Linked DNA regions of Azospira inquinata. The protein of the gene in region 3 interacts with the protein of the main gene of each other region in a pairwise test. Links are inferred from orthologs where the notes say so. Each region holds a gene or a part of one and is shown on either strand. Other genes may lie near its edges.

Region 1 (5,037 bases), 1.3 Mb from region 3 along the record:
CAGACAAGCCCCGGCGCCCCACCCGCCCCTCCCGGGCCGCACTGGGGCGGCGCAAGGAAAGCAAGCAGCGGCATGGGGAAATCAAGCGGGGACGGGGCAAGGTGGCCTGGTAGGCAGATCGGGCCCCCCTGCCCTATGGCCAGCCCGGGGCCACGAGCACGTAGGGTGATACGGGAGCCGTCCTTGCCCCAGCAAGCAGAGGGTTGGGTTTTGGGTTTTGGGTTTTGGGTTTTGGGTTTTGGGTTTTGGGTTTTGGGTTTTGGGTTTTGGGTTTTGGGTTTTGGGTTTTGGGTTTTGGGCGCCCCTTCCGTCGGAAAGGGCGAGGAAACGTGGGAAAATGCGCCCCCGACGGGCCCAGCCGGTTTTTCGGCCCCCGGTCTTTTTTCGTTTCAGGAGTTTTTGCCGCCATGAACTGGCCGACCTTCAAGCAACGCTTTCTCATCACCTTTTGGCCTCCCGTGCCGGCCATCATCGCCGCCGGGGTGCTGGCCGCCTACTACTTCGGCATCACCGGCACCTTCTGGGCCGTGACCGGGGAATTCACCCGCTGGGGCGGCCACCTGCTCCAATTCGCCGGTTACCACCCGGAAACCTGGACCTATTTCAAGCTCATGCACTTTGAGGGTACGCCCCTGGAACGGGTGGATGGGATGATGATCCTGGGCATGTTCGCCGGTTGCTTCGCCGCCGCCCTGTGGGCCAACAACGTCAAGCTGCGCCTGCCCCAGCATCCGATCCGCATCGCCCAGGCCCTGGTGGGCGGCATCATTGCCGGCTTTGGCGCCCGTCTGGCCATGGGCTGCAATCTGGCCGCCTTTTTCACCGGCATTCCCCAGTTTTCCCTGCACGCCTGGTTCTTTGCCCTGGCGACCGCCGTGGGCACCTGGTTTGGCGCCCGCTTTACCCTGCTACCCCTGTTCCGGGTACCCCTGAAGCTGCAAAAGGTGAGCGCCCCCACGCCCCTGCAACAGGATCCCCGCCAGGCGGCCCGCCGCTTTCGCCTAGGCATGGTGGTGTTTCTCGCCTTTCTGGCCTGGGCGGGCAGCAAGGTGGGGGCCACCCCCAAGCTGGGGCTGGCAGCCCTGTTCGGACTGGCCTTCGGCCTAATCATTGAACGGGCCCAGGTCTGCTTCACCTCCGCTTTCCGGGATTTGTGGATCACCGGCCGTACCCAGATGGCCAAGGCCATTCTCCTGGGTATGGCGGTGAGCGTTATCGGCGTCTTCAGCTACGTGCAACTGGGAGTGGCCCCCAAGATTATGTGGGCCGGGCCCAATGCGGTACTGGGGGGACTGCTCTTCGGCTTTGGCATTGTGCTGGCCGGGGGCTGTGAAACGGGCTGGATGTACCGGGCCGTGGAAGGCCAGGTGCATTACTGGTGGGTAGGTCTGGGCAATGTGATCGGCTCTACCCTGCTGGCCATTTACTGGGACGATCTGACCCCCCTTCTGGTCACCCCCTACGCCAAGGTCAATCTGCTGGAAACCTTTGGCCCGGCAGGAGGCCTGCTGGTCACCTATCTGCTGCTGGCCGTCGCCCTGTTGGCCGTGCTGTGGTGGGAAAAACATTTCTTTGCCCGTAAAGCGGCCCAGGAGGCCCTATGACCCAAACCCCGACCCAACCCGCTTCCCTGCCCGCCCCCGATTTCCGCCTGGATATGCGGGGGGAGCCCTGTCCCTACCCGGCGGTGGCCACCCTGGAGGCCTTGCCCCAGCTGGCTCCGGGCCAGGTGCTAGAAGTGGTGACCGACTGTCCCCAGTCCATCAACAGTATTCCCGTGGATGCGAAAAACCACGGCTATGAGGTACTGGAGGTGGTGCAGGACGGCCCCACCATCCGTTATCTGATCCGCCGCTGAAAGGGGGGACTTCCCCCGGGGTGGAGGTCTTGCCCCCTCTGCCCCATAAAAAAGCCCGGCCGAAGCCGGGCTTTTGCTTGAGTGCAGGACTCGGGGGAAATTACATCCCCATGCCCATGCCACCCATACCGCCCATGCCGCCCATATCGGGCATGCCGGCAGCAGCAGGCTTGTCTTCCACCAGTTCGGCCACCATGCAGTCGGTGGTCAGCATCAGACCGGCCACAGAGGCGGCGTTCAGCAGGGCGGTGCGTTCCACCTTGGTGGGATCCAGCACGCCCATGGCCACCATGTCGCCGTATTCGCCGGTGGCAGCGTTGTAACCGAAGTTACCGGAGCCTTCCAGCACCTTGTTCACCACCACGGAGGGTTCGTCGCCAGCGTTGGCCACGATTTGGCGCAGGGGTTCTTCCACGGCACGCAGCACAATCTTCATGCCGGCGTCTTGTTCGTGGTTGGCACCCTTCAGGGAGCCCACATTGGCACGGGCGCGCAGCAGGGAAACACCGCCCCCGGGGACGATCCCTTCTTCAACGGCGGCGCGGGTAGCGTGCAGGGCATCTTCCACGCGAGCCTTCTTTTCCTTCATTTCCATTTCGGTGGCAGCACCCACCTTGATCACGGCCACACCGCCGGCCAGCTTGGCCACCCGTTCTTGCAGCTTTTCCCGATCGTAATCGGAAGTGGCGGCTTCGATTTGGGCGCGGATTTGGGTCACGCGGGCCTTAATGGCGTCTTCCGTGCCGTCGCCGTCGATGATGGTGGTGTTTTCCTTACCCACTTCGATGCGCTTGGCTTGGCCCAGATCTTCCAGGGTGGCCTTTTCCAGGGACAGGCCCACTTCTTCGGAGATCACTTGACCGCCGGTGAGGATGGCGATGTCTTCCAGCATGGCCTTACGACGGTCGCCGAAGCCAGGAGCCTTGACGGCCACGGTCTTCAGGATGCCGCGGATGTTGTTCACCACCAGGGTGGCCAGGGCTTCCCCTTCCACGTCTTCGGCGATGATCAGCAGGGGACGGCTGGCCTTGGCCACTTGTTCCAGTACCGGCAGCAGATCCCGAATGTTGGATATCTTCTTGTCGAAGAGCAGCACATAGGGGTTTTCCAGGATGGCGATTTGCTTATCCGGATTGTTGATGAAGTAGGGGGACAGGTAGCCGCGGTCGAACTGCATCCCTTCCACAACTTCCAGTTCGTTTTGCAGGGACTTGCCGTCTTCCACGGTGATCACGCCTTCCTTACCGACCTTTTCCATGGCCTGGGCGATGATTTCACCGATGGAGGCATCGGAGTTGGCGGAAATGGAGCCGACTTGGGCGATTTCCTTGGTGGTGGAACAGGGCTTGGACAGCTTCTTCAGCTCATCAATGGTAGCTTCCACCGCCTTGTCGATACCCCGCTTCAGATCCATGGGGTTCATGCCGGCGGCCACGTACTTCATGCCTTCCCGGACAATGGCTTGGGCCAGCACGGTAGCCGTGGTGGTGCCGTCACCGGCCAGATCGGAGGTCTTGGAAGCCACTTCCTTGACCATTTGGGCGCCCATGTTGGCGAACTTGTCCTTCAGTTCGATTTCCTTGGCCACGGACACACCGTCCTTGGTCACGGTGGGGCCGCCGAAAGAGCGTTCCAGCACCACGTTACGGCCCTTGGGGCCCAGGGTCACTTTGACAGCGTCAGCCAGAATATTGACGCCTTCAACCATGCGGGCGCGACCGGAATCGCCGAATTTAACTTCCTTAGCAGGCATTGATACTCTCCTCAATAAATCGATTGAACAGGGGGAAAGGAGGCTTAGGCCTCAATCACGCCCATCAGGTCTTCTTCGCGCATGACCAGCACTTCCTGGCCATCCACCTTCACGGTCTGACCGGAATATTTGCCGAACAGCACCCGGTCACCCACTTTCACTTCCAGCTTGCGGACTTCACCGTTGTCCAGCAGCTTGCCGTTGCCCACGGCAACCACTTCACCTTGATCGGGCTTTTCAGCGGCTGCATCGGGGATAACGATACCGGAAGCGGTCTTGCGTTCTTCTTCCAGGCGCTTGACGATCACGCGATCATGCAAGGGACGGATTTTCATAGGATTTAGCTCCTTGTTGCGAAGTTGTACGGTGGAATTTGTCCGGCGTCGGTGCCCCACCCCACCGGGTGTTAGCACTCAACCGTTGCGAGTGCTAATAATAGGGGCGGCTTAGGGGGATTTCAAGCCCTGGGGACGGGAAAATTGTGGGGTGGGGTGATTGGGGAGAAGGTCAGACTCCCAGGCCCACCTCCCCTGTTCCCCGTTTTGCGGAGGCAGCGGCTGGTTCATGCCGTTTCCCCTTTCGGAAAAACATTCCTCCAGCGCCGAAGCATTGGAAGGCCACTCCAGGGCAACGCTCCCCACAACAAATGAAAGGAAAGCCATAGCGCACTTGTCACCCTCATGGTAGTTGGGTTGCTCCGCCAAGCACTGTTAGACTCCGCCCATTACAAAATACCATTCGCCTGTTTCAGGTGATCCACATGTCAACCACGGAAAACCAAATCGAGCTTGATCTGATTGCCAAGCTGGATGACCTCAAATACACCTACCGCCCGGACATCCGGGATCGGGCAGCCCTAGAAGCCAATTTCCGTGAAAAATTTGAAGCATTAAACCGGGTCAAACTCACCGATGGCGAATTTCAGCGCCTGCTCGATACCGTTATTACGGCGGATGTCTATAAAGCGGCTCAGACGTTGCGCAGCATCACGGCTTTCGAACGGGACGACGGCACCCCCTTGAACTACACGTTGGTCAATATCAAAGACTGGTGCAAAAACCACTTTGAAGTGGTCAACCAGTTACGCATCAACACCGATAACAGTTACCACCGCTACGACGTGATGCTGCTCATCAACGGGGTTCCGGTGGTGCAGATTGAGCTCAAGACTTTGGCCGTCAGTCCGCGCCGAGCCATGCAACAAATCGTGGATTACAAGGACGCCCCTGGCAACGGCTACAGCAAGACCCTGCTCTGCTTCATCCAGCTCTTCATTGTGAGCAACCGGGCGGACACTTGGTACTTTGCCAACAACAACGCCCGCCATTTCAGCTTCAACGCGGATGAACGCTTTCTGCCGGTTTACCAATTTGCCGACAAGAACAACAAAAAAATCACCAATCTGGAGGTTTTCGCCGAGCAGTTT
Region 2 (4,997 bases), 1.9 Mb from region 3 along the record:
TCTGCTGGCCCTGAATGCGGCCATCGAAGCTGCCCGGGCCGGGGAGGCGGGCCGGGGCTTTGCCGTGGTAGCAGATGAGGTGCGCAAGCTGGCGGAGCGCACCACGGCCAGCACGGGGGACATTACGGCTACGGTGGAAGCCATCCAAAGCACCACCCGGGAGGCGGTGAGCCGCATGGAAAGCGCGGTGACCGAGGTGGAATCGGGCAATCAGTTGATGGGGGAGAGCGTGGCCGGGCTGGCGGGCATTACCCAGTCTTCCCGCCAGGTGACGGACATGGCCCGGCAGATTTCCGACGCCGCCCAGCAGCAGACCGTGGCCAGCCAGGAGGTAAGCCGGAGCATGGAACACATTTCCAGCCTCATCGAGCAGAACACGGCGGCGGCCCAGGATGCGGAACAGGCCACGGCAGCCCTGCTGGAACACACCAATCTGCTGCGGGAACTGCTGGCCGGCTTCCGCCTGAGGGCTTGAGGCAGGGGGCGGGGGTATTCGGGGCCCGGTTCCCCGGGGAACCATGGCGAGCGCGGGGGACAGGGCGATGCCCTCTCTTGAGGGCTCCCGGTCTAGGTTCCAGGCCCCGGGGCGATGAGATCCGCCTAGCGGGCCAGACTCTGGACCGCCGCCAGATATTCCTGGGGATCCACGGGGGCGCTGGCGGTCTGGGCCCGGTACACCGTTTCCCCCAGACATTCCAGAAGCCGGTGCTGGGCCTCGTGCTCATCCGTCAGCTTGCGGCAGAGCCGCTCATAGGCGTCCCGGATGCCCGGGGGCTGGTCGATGGAGAGCTGTTCCTGAATGGCCAGGTGGAGGGACAGATGGAGGAAGGGGTTCATCTGGCCTCCTTCCGGCGGCCATTCCCGGGCCAGGGCCTGGGCCTCGTCCTCTAGCAGTTCCCGGTATTCCGGATGGGGCAGAATGACCGCCACCGCCTGCTGTTCCATGGGCTCCAGGGGTTGCTGTTGCTGGTACTTGCGCCAGGCGGTGCAGAAAAATTGACGGACTTGATCGCGGCTGGGGCTAAACACGGGGGGCGGTCTCCGATGGGTGACTGAAGAGGGCGGTGAGGACCGTATTGTGCACCAGGGTACGGCCTTTCGGGCAGGGCAGGAGCTGGCCGCTGCCATACACCCCCAGGAGGGGCAGGTTGGGGAACTGGGCCTTCAGGGCCAGCCAGTCCCGGTCCTCGCCCCCATAAAAATAGGGGCCCCGGCCAATGCAGGAAAAAACCAGGGCGAAATCCGGGGCTGCCACCTCCTGGGCCAGGGCGGCGAGCCGGTCCCGCAATTCCTGTTCCGCCGCCAGGGGCTGGCGGATGGCCCAGACCAGCTGGCGTCCGGGGCGCAAAGGGGCGGCCAGGGTCAGGGACCGGTCCCCGTTGGCGGTGAGCAGGGGCACCAGTTCCGCCTCCTGGCGGGCCAGGGCCGCCGCCGGGGGGCTGTCCGCCAGCACGGCGGTGAGCTGGTGCAGGGGCAGGGGGGAACGCTGGCGCAGATCCGGGGGAAGGCGCCGCAGCAGGGCGTCCAGGGCCGGCTGGCCATCCACCTGGGTCAGATCGTGCCCCTGGCAGCGGGTGACCGTCGCCCCTTCTCCGAGAAAGCGTAGGCCGTGGGCGGCAGCGTAGTGGCCCCGGCTTCCCTTGAGGCGCAGATGGAGGGGGCCGGGAGCCAGGAGGCGACCGCCCTGCCAGAGGGGTAGGGGGGCCTGGGTGTTGCTATAGACCCCTCCCAGCCAGGAACCCGGGCCGGGAAGATGGTCCGGACTGCCGTAGGCCAGCCCGGGAAAGCCGTCCTCCGGGCCATGGGCGGTCTCCAGACCGAAGGGAGCGGCCAGGGCCAGGACGGCGACGGCGGGCCGGTCCAAGACCCAGCCGTCTTCGGTGAATAGGCCCGCCCCTATGCCCCCCGCCACCTGGAGACAATCGGCGGCCCGGGAGGCGGTGAGTACGGCGGCGGCTCCTGCCCGGGCGAAATCCGGGGTGAGGAAGAGGAGGAGGGCGCTGGCCCGGGCTGCGCCCTGGGCGGACAGGCGCGCCAGGGCCTGGTTTACGGCCTGATCCACCAGGGCGGGATGGGCGTCGTTACCGGAAACCAGGGCGGTGGCGGCGTACATGGCGGGTCCTTGGCCAGGGCTCAGGGGTGAAAGGGATAAGGGGAACGCCGCCCCCCCAGGGATGGGGCCTGGGCGGCGGGGTCAGACATGGGCGGGCTGGTCCGCCGTCTTCTCCGGATTTTCGCAGAGATCGGCGATGAGGCAGCGTTCGCAGTCAGGCTTTCTGGCCTTGCACACGTAGCGGCCCAGGAGAATGAGCCAGTGGTGGGCGTGTTGCTTGTATTCCCCGGGGGTGAATTTTTCCAGCTTGGTTTCCACTTCCAGGGGGGTCTTGCCAGGGGCCAGCCGGGTCCGGTTGGCAACCCGGAAAATATGGGTATCCACCGCAATGGTGGGATGGCCAAAAGCCACGTTGAGCACCACGTTGGCGGTCTTGCGGCCTACTCCGGGCAGGGCTTCCAGGGCGTCCCGGTCCTCTGGCACCTGGCCTCCATGGCGTTCCAGAAGCAGGTGACAGGTGGCGATGACGTTTTTGGCCTTGGTGCGGTAAAGGCCGATGGTCTTGATGTAATCCGCGACCCCGGCTTCCCCCAGAGCCAGCATGGCTTCCGGGGTGGGGGCGGCGGGAAAGAGGCGGCGGGTGGCTTTATTGACCCCCACATCCGTGGCCTGGGCCGAAAGGAGAACGGCGATGAGGAGCTGGAAGGGGGTGGCGTATTCCAGTTCCGTGGTCGGCGCCGGGTTGGCCGCCTGGAGCCGGGCGTAGATCTGGGCGCGTTTGGCGGCGTTCATGGCGGGCTTGGGGGCCGGGGCCTAGTGGCAACCGCCGGCGGTCACCGGTTCGGGAATGGGGCGCTGGGCCCGGCGGGCGGCCCGGGCTTCCACCCAGTTTTTCCAGGCCACCAGGCAGCCCAGCACAATGAAGGCGCCGGGGGGCAGGATGGAGACCAGGAAGCCCGGGTAGTTTTCCGGCAGAAGGCGCAGATGGGAAAGGCTGGGGACCACCAGTTCAATGCCGCCGAACAGGTTGCCCGTGCCGATCAGTTCCCGCAGCCCCCCCAGGAGGGAGAGGGTCCAGATCATGCCGACCCCCATCATGGCTCCGTCCAGGGCGGAGGCCAGGGGACTGTTCTTGGCGGCGAAGGCTTCGATCCGGGCCAGCACCAAGCAGTTGGTAATAATCAGAGGAATGAAAATGCCCAGCACCAGGTAGAGGCTGTGCAGGTAGGCATTCATGGTCAGGTCCACCATGGTCACCACGGCGGCGGCGATGAGGATGAACACGGGAATGCGGATTTCATGGGGAATGAAATTCCGCAGACAGGCCACAAAGAAATTGGACAGGGCCATGACTAGCAGGGTGGCCAGGGAGAGCATGAAGCCATTGACCAGACTGGTGGTGATGGCCAGCAGGGGGCACATGCCGAGAATCTGGACCAGGCTGCTGTTCTGCCGCCAGACCCCATTGAGCATGATGTCCTTGATTTCGGCGCGGCTGGGAAGAAAGGCCATGTTTTGTCTCGTGCAACGAAGAGTGGGTTATTTGGCGGGAACGGCCGGGGCGGCGAACAGCTCGTCCCGGTGGGCGTTGGCGTAGGCCAGGGCTTTTTTCACGGCCTTGACCACGGCCCGGGGTGTGACGGTGGCGCCGGCCACGGAATCAAAATGGCCGCCGTCCTTCTTCACCTTCCAGCCCTTTTCCTCCACCCGGGCGAAGGAAAGACCGGTGAATTGCTCGATCCAGGGATGATCCTTGTGCTTATTGTCTTTCTTGGGGTCGATGTAATCCCCCAGCCCCGGGGTTTCCTTGTATTCCGTCACCCGCACCCCGGCCAGTTCCCCGTTGGCCTTGACCGCCACCAGCATGCGGATTTTGCCCGCGTAGCCGTCCGGCGCCACCGCTTCCATCACCAGGGCGGCGGGCTGGCCCTGGAGCCGGGCCCGATAGATGAGGGATTTATCGTCCTGGCCCAGTTCCGGCGTGGGGGGAATCTGGGTTTCGTCCTGGAGCAGATTGTTGTCGTACAGGGCCTGGGGCAGCACTTCGCCGATGCTGCGCTGCTTTTCCTCGGCGGCGGAAGCTTCAATACCCGGCCGGGTGAGGGCGTAAATGGCTGCCAGCACGGCGGTAAAGACAATGACGAAAAGGAACAGGATGACGGCGGTGCGCGCCGCCAGAGTGGTGGCGCTGGGGTCTTTGACGGTCACCATGGCCTTAATCCTTTTGACCGAAAACCGGGGGTTGGGTGTACATGTCGATGAGGGGCACGCAGATATTCATGAACAGCACGGCAAAAGCCACCCCATCCGGATAGCCGCCGAAGACCCGGATCAGGTAGGTGAGCAGGGCCGCCCCGGCGGCGAAAATGATCTTGCCCCGGGGCGTGGTGGCGCCGGACACCGGATCGGTGGCGATGAAGAAGGCGCCCAGCATGGCGCCGCCGGAAAAGAGGTGGAACAGGGGATTGGCGAAAGCCGCCGGGTGGAAGGCCCAGAGCGCCCCGGAAAAGAGGGCCAGCACGGCCAGGAAGGTGCAGGGCACATGCCAAGTAAAGACCTTCTGCTGCCACAGCCACAGGCCGCCCAGCAGGTAGCCTCCGGCCACCCATTCCCAACCCTGGCCCGCCATGGTGCCGAACACCTTGGGATTGGCCAGAATGCCCGCCACGGTGGCATGGCCTTCACCCAGCTTCAGGGCGGTCTTCAGGCTGTCCAGGGGGGTGGCGCTGGTCACCGCATCCACCCGGGGCAGGCAGCCGAAAATGATTTGCAGCTGCTGGCCGAAATCCCCGCCGATCCCGGGCCACTGGGACATGAGGGAAGGGAAGGAAACGATGCATACCGCAAAGGCGATCATGGCCGGGTTGAAGGGGTTTTGCCCCAGGCCGCCATAGAGCTGCTTGGCGATGACGATGGCGAACAGCACTCCCACCACGGTGAGCCA
Region 3 (5,404 bases):
GGAAAGCCGGATTGGCCCGGCGAATGCGCCCCCCCAGGGTAGCCACGCAGAGCAGGCCCAGGGAGAGGGAAAAAAGCCGATCCCGATCCCGTTCCACCTTGCGCCGGGAGCGGCGCTCCCAGAGGAAAGCCCCGGCCGCACCGGCACCGAGCAGAAGCCCGGGAATCAGGCCATAACGCCAATCGGTACCGGAAACGGGGGTTGCCTCAGGGGCCGGGATGTCGGGCGTTGTCGCGGAAGCCGCCGGCACCGGGTCCGCCCCGGGGGAAGGCATGGACGCCGCATCACTGGCAGGCGAGGTCTGAAGATTTCCCGCCCCGGCCCGATCCCCGGCGCTGCCCCTGGAGGAGGTGCCATGACGGACCGGAGCTGGCTGGCCGGTCTCCCGCCCCCAGCCCACCTCGTCGGGGGCGGGCATGGCCAGGCCGTTGCCGCCCCCCACGGGGCGCAGGCCGGCCCCTTCGCCCCAGGCGGGAGCACCGCCTGCAAGCAGCAGCCCCCCGGCTAAAGCCAATAGGGACGCCCGTTTACGGGGAAAAAAGAAAACCGGGGAAGTACGCATGAAAAAATCAAACCGCATGACAGGGCCAGGGCAATCGGCAGCAGGGCCCTATTGTAAAGCCAGCAGCCCCCTTTCCCGGGGAAAACTTCCGGAGAATGGGCATAGAAGCGGCGGGCAACCCAGCTTTTTGCCCCGCACCGCCGCTTGGCGGAGAAATCCCACCCGGGTCCCCATCCGCCGGGCTTTTCCTCCGGAGCATCCCCTCTCACCGGGGAATTTAGGCCCCATTTCCCCCGCTTTTCCCACTCCGCCCCAAATGGGGAAAGCCAGGACTGGCGCTTGTTGCGCCGCAATATTGCACATTACGAACCTCGTTTTTATAATGCGGAACGACGCTAGGCGAAGTCCCCATTTCGATCTAAGCTAGGCATTGCTCCATACCCTGGAGCGATGCAAGAGCGTCCATCCAGGCCTAACAAGACCGACATTCAGGAGACAAAATCATGGCAGCTCCCTCCCCTTCCCCCCTTTCTCCCAACCCCGATCTGGACCCCGGTGAAACCCGGGAATGGATTGACGCCCTGGCCGGGGTCATCGATAAGGAGGGCCCGGACCGGGCCCATTTCCTCCTCTCCCGCCTGATTACGGAAGCGCGGGAGGACGGCATCGACCTCCCCTATAGCGCCACCACCGAATACATCAACACCATCCCGGCCAATCAGCAGCCCAAATACCCGGGGGACCCGGACATGGAGGAAAAAATCCGCTCCGTGATCCGCTGGAATGCCGCGGCCATGGTGGTCCGGGCCAACAAGCACACCAACGTGGGAGGCCACATCGCCTCCTTCGCCTCCAGCGCCGTGCTCTACGACGTGGGCTTCAACTGGTTCTGGCGCGCCCCCACGGCGGAGCGGGGCGGGGATCTGATTTACTTCCAGGGCCACTCCGTGCCCGGGGTTTATGCCCGGGCCTTCATGCTCGGTCGCCTCACCGAAGAGCAAATGGACAGTTACCGCCAGGAAGTGGACGGCAAGGGCATTTCCTCCTACCCCCACCCCTGGCTGATGCCGGATTTCTGGCAATTCCCCACCGTCTCCATGGGCCTGGGGCCTTTGCAGGCCATCTATTCCGCCCGCTTCATGAAATACCTGGATAGCCGGGACGTGGCCAAAACCGCCGGTCGCAAGGTCTGGGCCTTCCTGGGGGATGGGGAAATCGACGAAGTGGAATCCCTGGGGGCCATCGGTATGGCGGCCCGGGAAAAGCTGGATAACCTGATTTTTGTGGTGAACTGCAACCTGCAACGGCTGGACGGCCCGGTGCGGGGCAACGGCAAAATCATCCAGGAACTGGAAGGGGACTTCCGGGGCGCTGGCTGGAATGTCATCAAGCTCATCTGGGGCACCCACTGGGACGCCCTCTTCGCCCGGGATAAAAAGGGCATCCTGAAAAAACGCATGATGGAATGCGTGGACGGGGAATACCAAACCTTCAAGGCCAAAAACGGGGCCTATGTGCGGGAGCATTTCTTCAACACCCCGGAACTGAAGGAACTGGTGGCGGACTGGACCGATGACGACATCTGGGCCCTGAACCGGGGCGGCCACGACATGTTCAAGATTTACACCGCCTTCAAGGCTGCCACGGAAACCCAGGGCCAGCCCACGGTCATCCTGGCCAAGACCATCAAGGGTTACGGCATGGGGGTGGCCGGGGAAGCCATGAACATCGCCCACCAGGCGAAGAAAATGGGCACGGACGCCTTGAAGCGCATGCGGGACCGTTTCGGCCTGACCATTCCGGACGACCAGATCGAACAGGTGCCCTACCTGAAATTCCCGGACGATTCCCCGGAAGTGGCCTACATGAAGGCCCGGCGGGACGCCCTGGGGGGCTATATTCCGGCTCGGCGGCGTACTGCCGAAGCCCTGCCCATGCCTCCCCTGTCCGCCTTTGACAGCCTGCTCAAGGCTTCCGGCCAGGGTCGGGAATTTTCCACCACCATGGCCCTGGTACGCATCCTCAGCCACCTGCTCAAGGACAAGGCCCTGGCCAAACACATTGTCCCCATCGTGCCGGATGAATCCCGCACCTTCGGCATGGAAGGCATGTTCCGCCAGTTCGGCATCTGGAATCAGGAAGGCCAGAAGTACGTGCCGGAAGACCACGACCAGCTGATGTTCTACAAGGAATCCCGCACCGGGCAGATCCTCCAGGAAGGCATCAACGAAGCGGGGGCCATGGCGGACTGGATCGCCGCCGGGACCAGCTACAGCACCCACGGGGTGCAGATGGTGCCCTTCTACATCTTCTATTCCATGTTCGGCCTGCAACGCACCATGGATCTGTGTTGGGCGGCCGCCGACCAACGCACTCGGGGCTTCCTCATCGGGGGCACCTCCGGGCGCACCACCCTGAACGGGGAAGGGCTGCAACACGAGGACGGCCATTCCCACCTGCTCTCCGCCGCCATTCCCAACTGCATTTCCTACGACCCCACCTTCGCCTATGAAGTGGCGGTGATCGTCCAGGACGGCCTGCGCCGCATGTATGTGGAGCAGGAAGACGTCTATTACTACATCACCGTGCTCAACGAAAACTACGAGCACCCGGAAATGCCGGAAGGAGTGGAAGCCGCCATCCTCAAGGGCATGTACCAGCTGAAGAAGGGGGTGGCGTCCGACGGTCCCCGGGTGCAACTGCTCGGCTCCGGTTCCATCCTCCGGGAAGTGATCGCCGCCGCCGACCTGCTGCGTCAGGACTGGGGCGTGGAAGCAGACATCTGGTCCTGCCCCAGCTTCACCGAGCTGTCCCGGGACGGCTACGCCGCCCAGCGCTGGAACATGCTCCACCCCCTGGAAACGCCCCGCCGTTCCCACGTGGAAGCCTGCCTGGAAGACACCCGGGGCCCCATCGTGGCGGCCACCGACTATGTGCGCCTGGTAGCCGACCAAATCCGTCCCTTCCTCAACCGCCGCTACACCGTACTGGGCACGGACGGCTTTGGCCGCTCCGACACCCGGGCCAAGCTGCGCCACTTCTTCGAAGTGGACCGCTACTGGGTCACCCTGGCCGCCCTCAAGTCCCTGGCGGACGACGGGCTCCTGGCCCGGGAAAAGGTGGCCGAAGCCCTGACCAAATACGGTCTGGACCCGGAAAAACTCAACCCCCTGCACGCCTGATGCCCTGACGGAGACAAACCATGAGCCAAGTGATTGAAGTGAAGGTTCCGGACATCGGGGATTTCAAGGATGTGCCGGTCATCGAAGTAATGGTCAAACCCGGGGACACGGTCCAAGTGGACGACGCCCTGGTCACCCTGGAATCGGACAAAGCCACCATGGACGTGCCCTCCCCGGCCGCCGGGGTGGTCAAGGAAATCAAGGTACAACTGGGGGACCGGGTTTCCGAAGGTAGCCTGGTTGTGCTGCTGGAAGCCTCCGGGGACGCCACCGCAGAAGCGCCCGCCGCTCCGGCGGCAGCGCCCACCCCGAACGCCCCGGCCCCCGCAGCAACGACCGCCCCCGCCCTGGTGGAAGTGACCGTGCCGGATATCGGGGACTTCAAGGACGTGCCGGTCATCGAGGTATTCGTCAAACCCGGTGACCCGGTGAAGGTGGATGACGCCCTGGTGACCCTGGAATCGGACAAGGCCACCATGGATGTGCCCTGCTCCGTGGCCGGGGTGGTCAAGGAAGTGAAGGTGAAGCTGGGGGACAAGGTGTCCCAAGGGGTCGCCGTGGTGGTGGTAGAAACCGCCGCCCAGGCATCCGCCCCGGCCCCGGCAGAAGCCCCCGCCGCCCCCTTCCGCATCACCCCCCCGGAATTTACCGGCCCGGCCCCCACCCAGCCCTACGCCCCGGCGGCCCTGGCCCCCGTACCGCCCCTGGGAGGCAAGACCCACGCCTCTCCCTCGGTACGGGCCTTCGCCCGGGAACTGGGGGTGGATTTAACCAAGGTGGCCGCCACCGGCCCCAAGGGTCGCATCCTCAAGGAAGACGTGACGGCCTTCGTCAAGGGCGCCCTGTCCGGCGCCGCTCCGGCTGCGGCTCCTGGCGGCTCCCTGGGCGGTGGGCTGGATCTGTTGCCCTGGCCCAAGATCGATTTCAGCAAATTCGGGGAAATCGACACCCAGCCCCTGTCCCGCATCAAGAAAATCTCCGGTCAGAATCTGTCCCGCAACTGGGCCATGATTCCCGCCGTGACCTACCATGAGGACGCGGACATCACGGACCTGGAAGCCTTCCGGGTCCAGCTCAACAAGGAAAACGAAAAGGCGGGCATTAAGCTCACCATGCTGGCTTTCCTCATCAAGGCCAGCGTCCGGGCCCTGCAGCAATTCCCCGAGTTCAACGCCTCCTTGGATGGGGAAAATCTGGTGCTGAAAAAGTATTTCCACATCGGTTTTGCCGCCGACACCCCCAACGGTCTGGTGGTGCCCGTGGTGAAAAACGCGGATCAGAAGTCCATCGTGGAAATCGCCCAGGAAAGCGGTTCCTTGGCCAAACAGGCCCGGGACGGCAAGCTCAAACCGGCGGACATGCAGGGGGCCTGCTTCACCATTTCCAGCCTGGGAGGCATCGGCGGCACCTACTTCTCCCCCATTATCAATGCGCCGGAAGTGGCCATTCTGGGGGTGAACAAGAATGTGATGAAGCCGGTCTGGGACGGCAAGGCCTTCGCGCCCCGGCTCATGCTGCCCCTCTCCCTGACCGCCGACCACCGGGTCATCGACGGGGCCCTGGCGACCCGCTTCAACGTCTATCTGGCCAAGCTCCTGGCGGACTTCCGCCGGGTCATGCTGTAAAGGGAGACGGATATGGATCTGATCGAAGTGAAAGTGCCGGACATCGGGGATTTCAAAGATGTGCCGGTGATCGAGCTGCTGGTCAAAGCCGGGGA

The links.
Region 1: the proteins of aceE (region 3) and groL interact in binary tests that used the Escherichia coli proteins (3 or more experiments, as listed by UniProt). The link is inferred for Azospira inquinata from one-to-one orthologs.
Region 2: the proteins of aceE (region 3) and nth interact in binary tests that used the Escherichia coli proteins (3 or more experiments, as listed by UniProt). The link is inferred for Azospira inquinata from one-to-one orthologs.

What each region holds. Positions count from the first base shown.
Region 1 is NZ_CP064782.1:2,172,189-2,177,225, reverse strand. The notes cover bases 1,286-4,182. They hold groL (chaperonin GroEL), read right to left. Parts: upstream 3,612-4,182; coding sequence 1,959-3,611; downstream 1,286-1,958. Other genes in these bases: groES (co-chaperone GroES), read right to left, coding at 3,656-3,946; yedF (sulfurtransferase-like selenium metabolism protein YedF), read left to right, coding at 1,601-1,858; yedE (selenium metabolism membrane protein YedE/FdhT), read left to right, coding at 1,286-1,604. Outside these bases: alternative ribosome rescue aminoacyl-tRNA hydrolase ArfB, read left to right, coding at 1-113; more of yedE, read left to right, coding at 408-1,285; Azoinq_RS09955 (type I restriction endonuclease subunit R), read left to right, coding at 4,372-5,037.
Region 2 is NZ_CP064782.1:2,690,314-2,695,310, forward strand. Bases 1,021-3,877 are described here. They hold nth (endonuclease III), read right to left. Parts: upstream 2,846-3,877; coding sequence 2,195-2,845; downstream 1,021-2,194. Other genes in these bases: Azoinq_RS12305 (DUF1841 family protein), read right to left, coding at 1,021-1,029; Azoinq_RS12310 (FIST C-terminal domain-containing protein), read right to left, coding at 1,022-2,113; Azoinq_RS12320 (electron transport complex subunit E), read right to left, coding at 2,867-3,565; rsxG (electron transport complex subunit RsxG), read right to left, coding at 3,593-3,877. In the rest of the region: Azoinq_RS12300 (methyl-accepting chemotaxis protein), read left to right, coding at 1-475; more of Azoinq_RS12305, read right to left, coding at 601-1,020; more of rsxG, read right to left, coding at 3,878-4,264; Azoinq_RS12330 (RnfABCDGE type electron transport complex subunit D), read right to left, coding at 4,269-4,997. UniProt on the Escherichia coli protein: DNA repair enzyme that has both DNA N-glycosylase activity and AP-lyase activity. The DNA N-glycosylase activity releases various damaged pyrimidines from DNA by cleaving the N-glycosidic bond, leaving an AP (apurinic/apyrimidinic) site.
Region 3 is NZ_CP064782.1:822,913-828,316, forward strand. What follows is about bases 621-3,884. They hold aceE (pyruvate dehydrogenase (acetyl-transferring), homodimeric type), read left to right. Parts: upstream 621-1,005; coding sequence 1,006-3,684; downstream 3,685-3,884. Other genes in these bases: aceF (dihydrolipoyllysine-residue acetyltransferase), read left to right, coding at 3,705-3,884. In the rest of the region: Azoinq_RS03645 (PAS domain-containing sensor histidine kinase), read right to left, coding at 1-562; more of aceF, read left to right, coding at 3,885-5,309; lpdA (dihydrolipoyl dehydrogenase), read left to right, coding at 5,322-5,404. UniProt on the Escherichia coli protein: Component of the pyruvate dehydrogenase (PDH) complex, that catalyzes the overall conversion of pyruvate to acetyl-CoA and CO(2).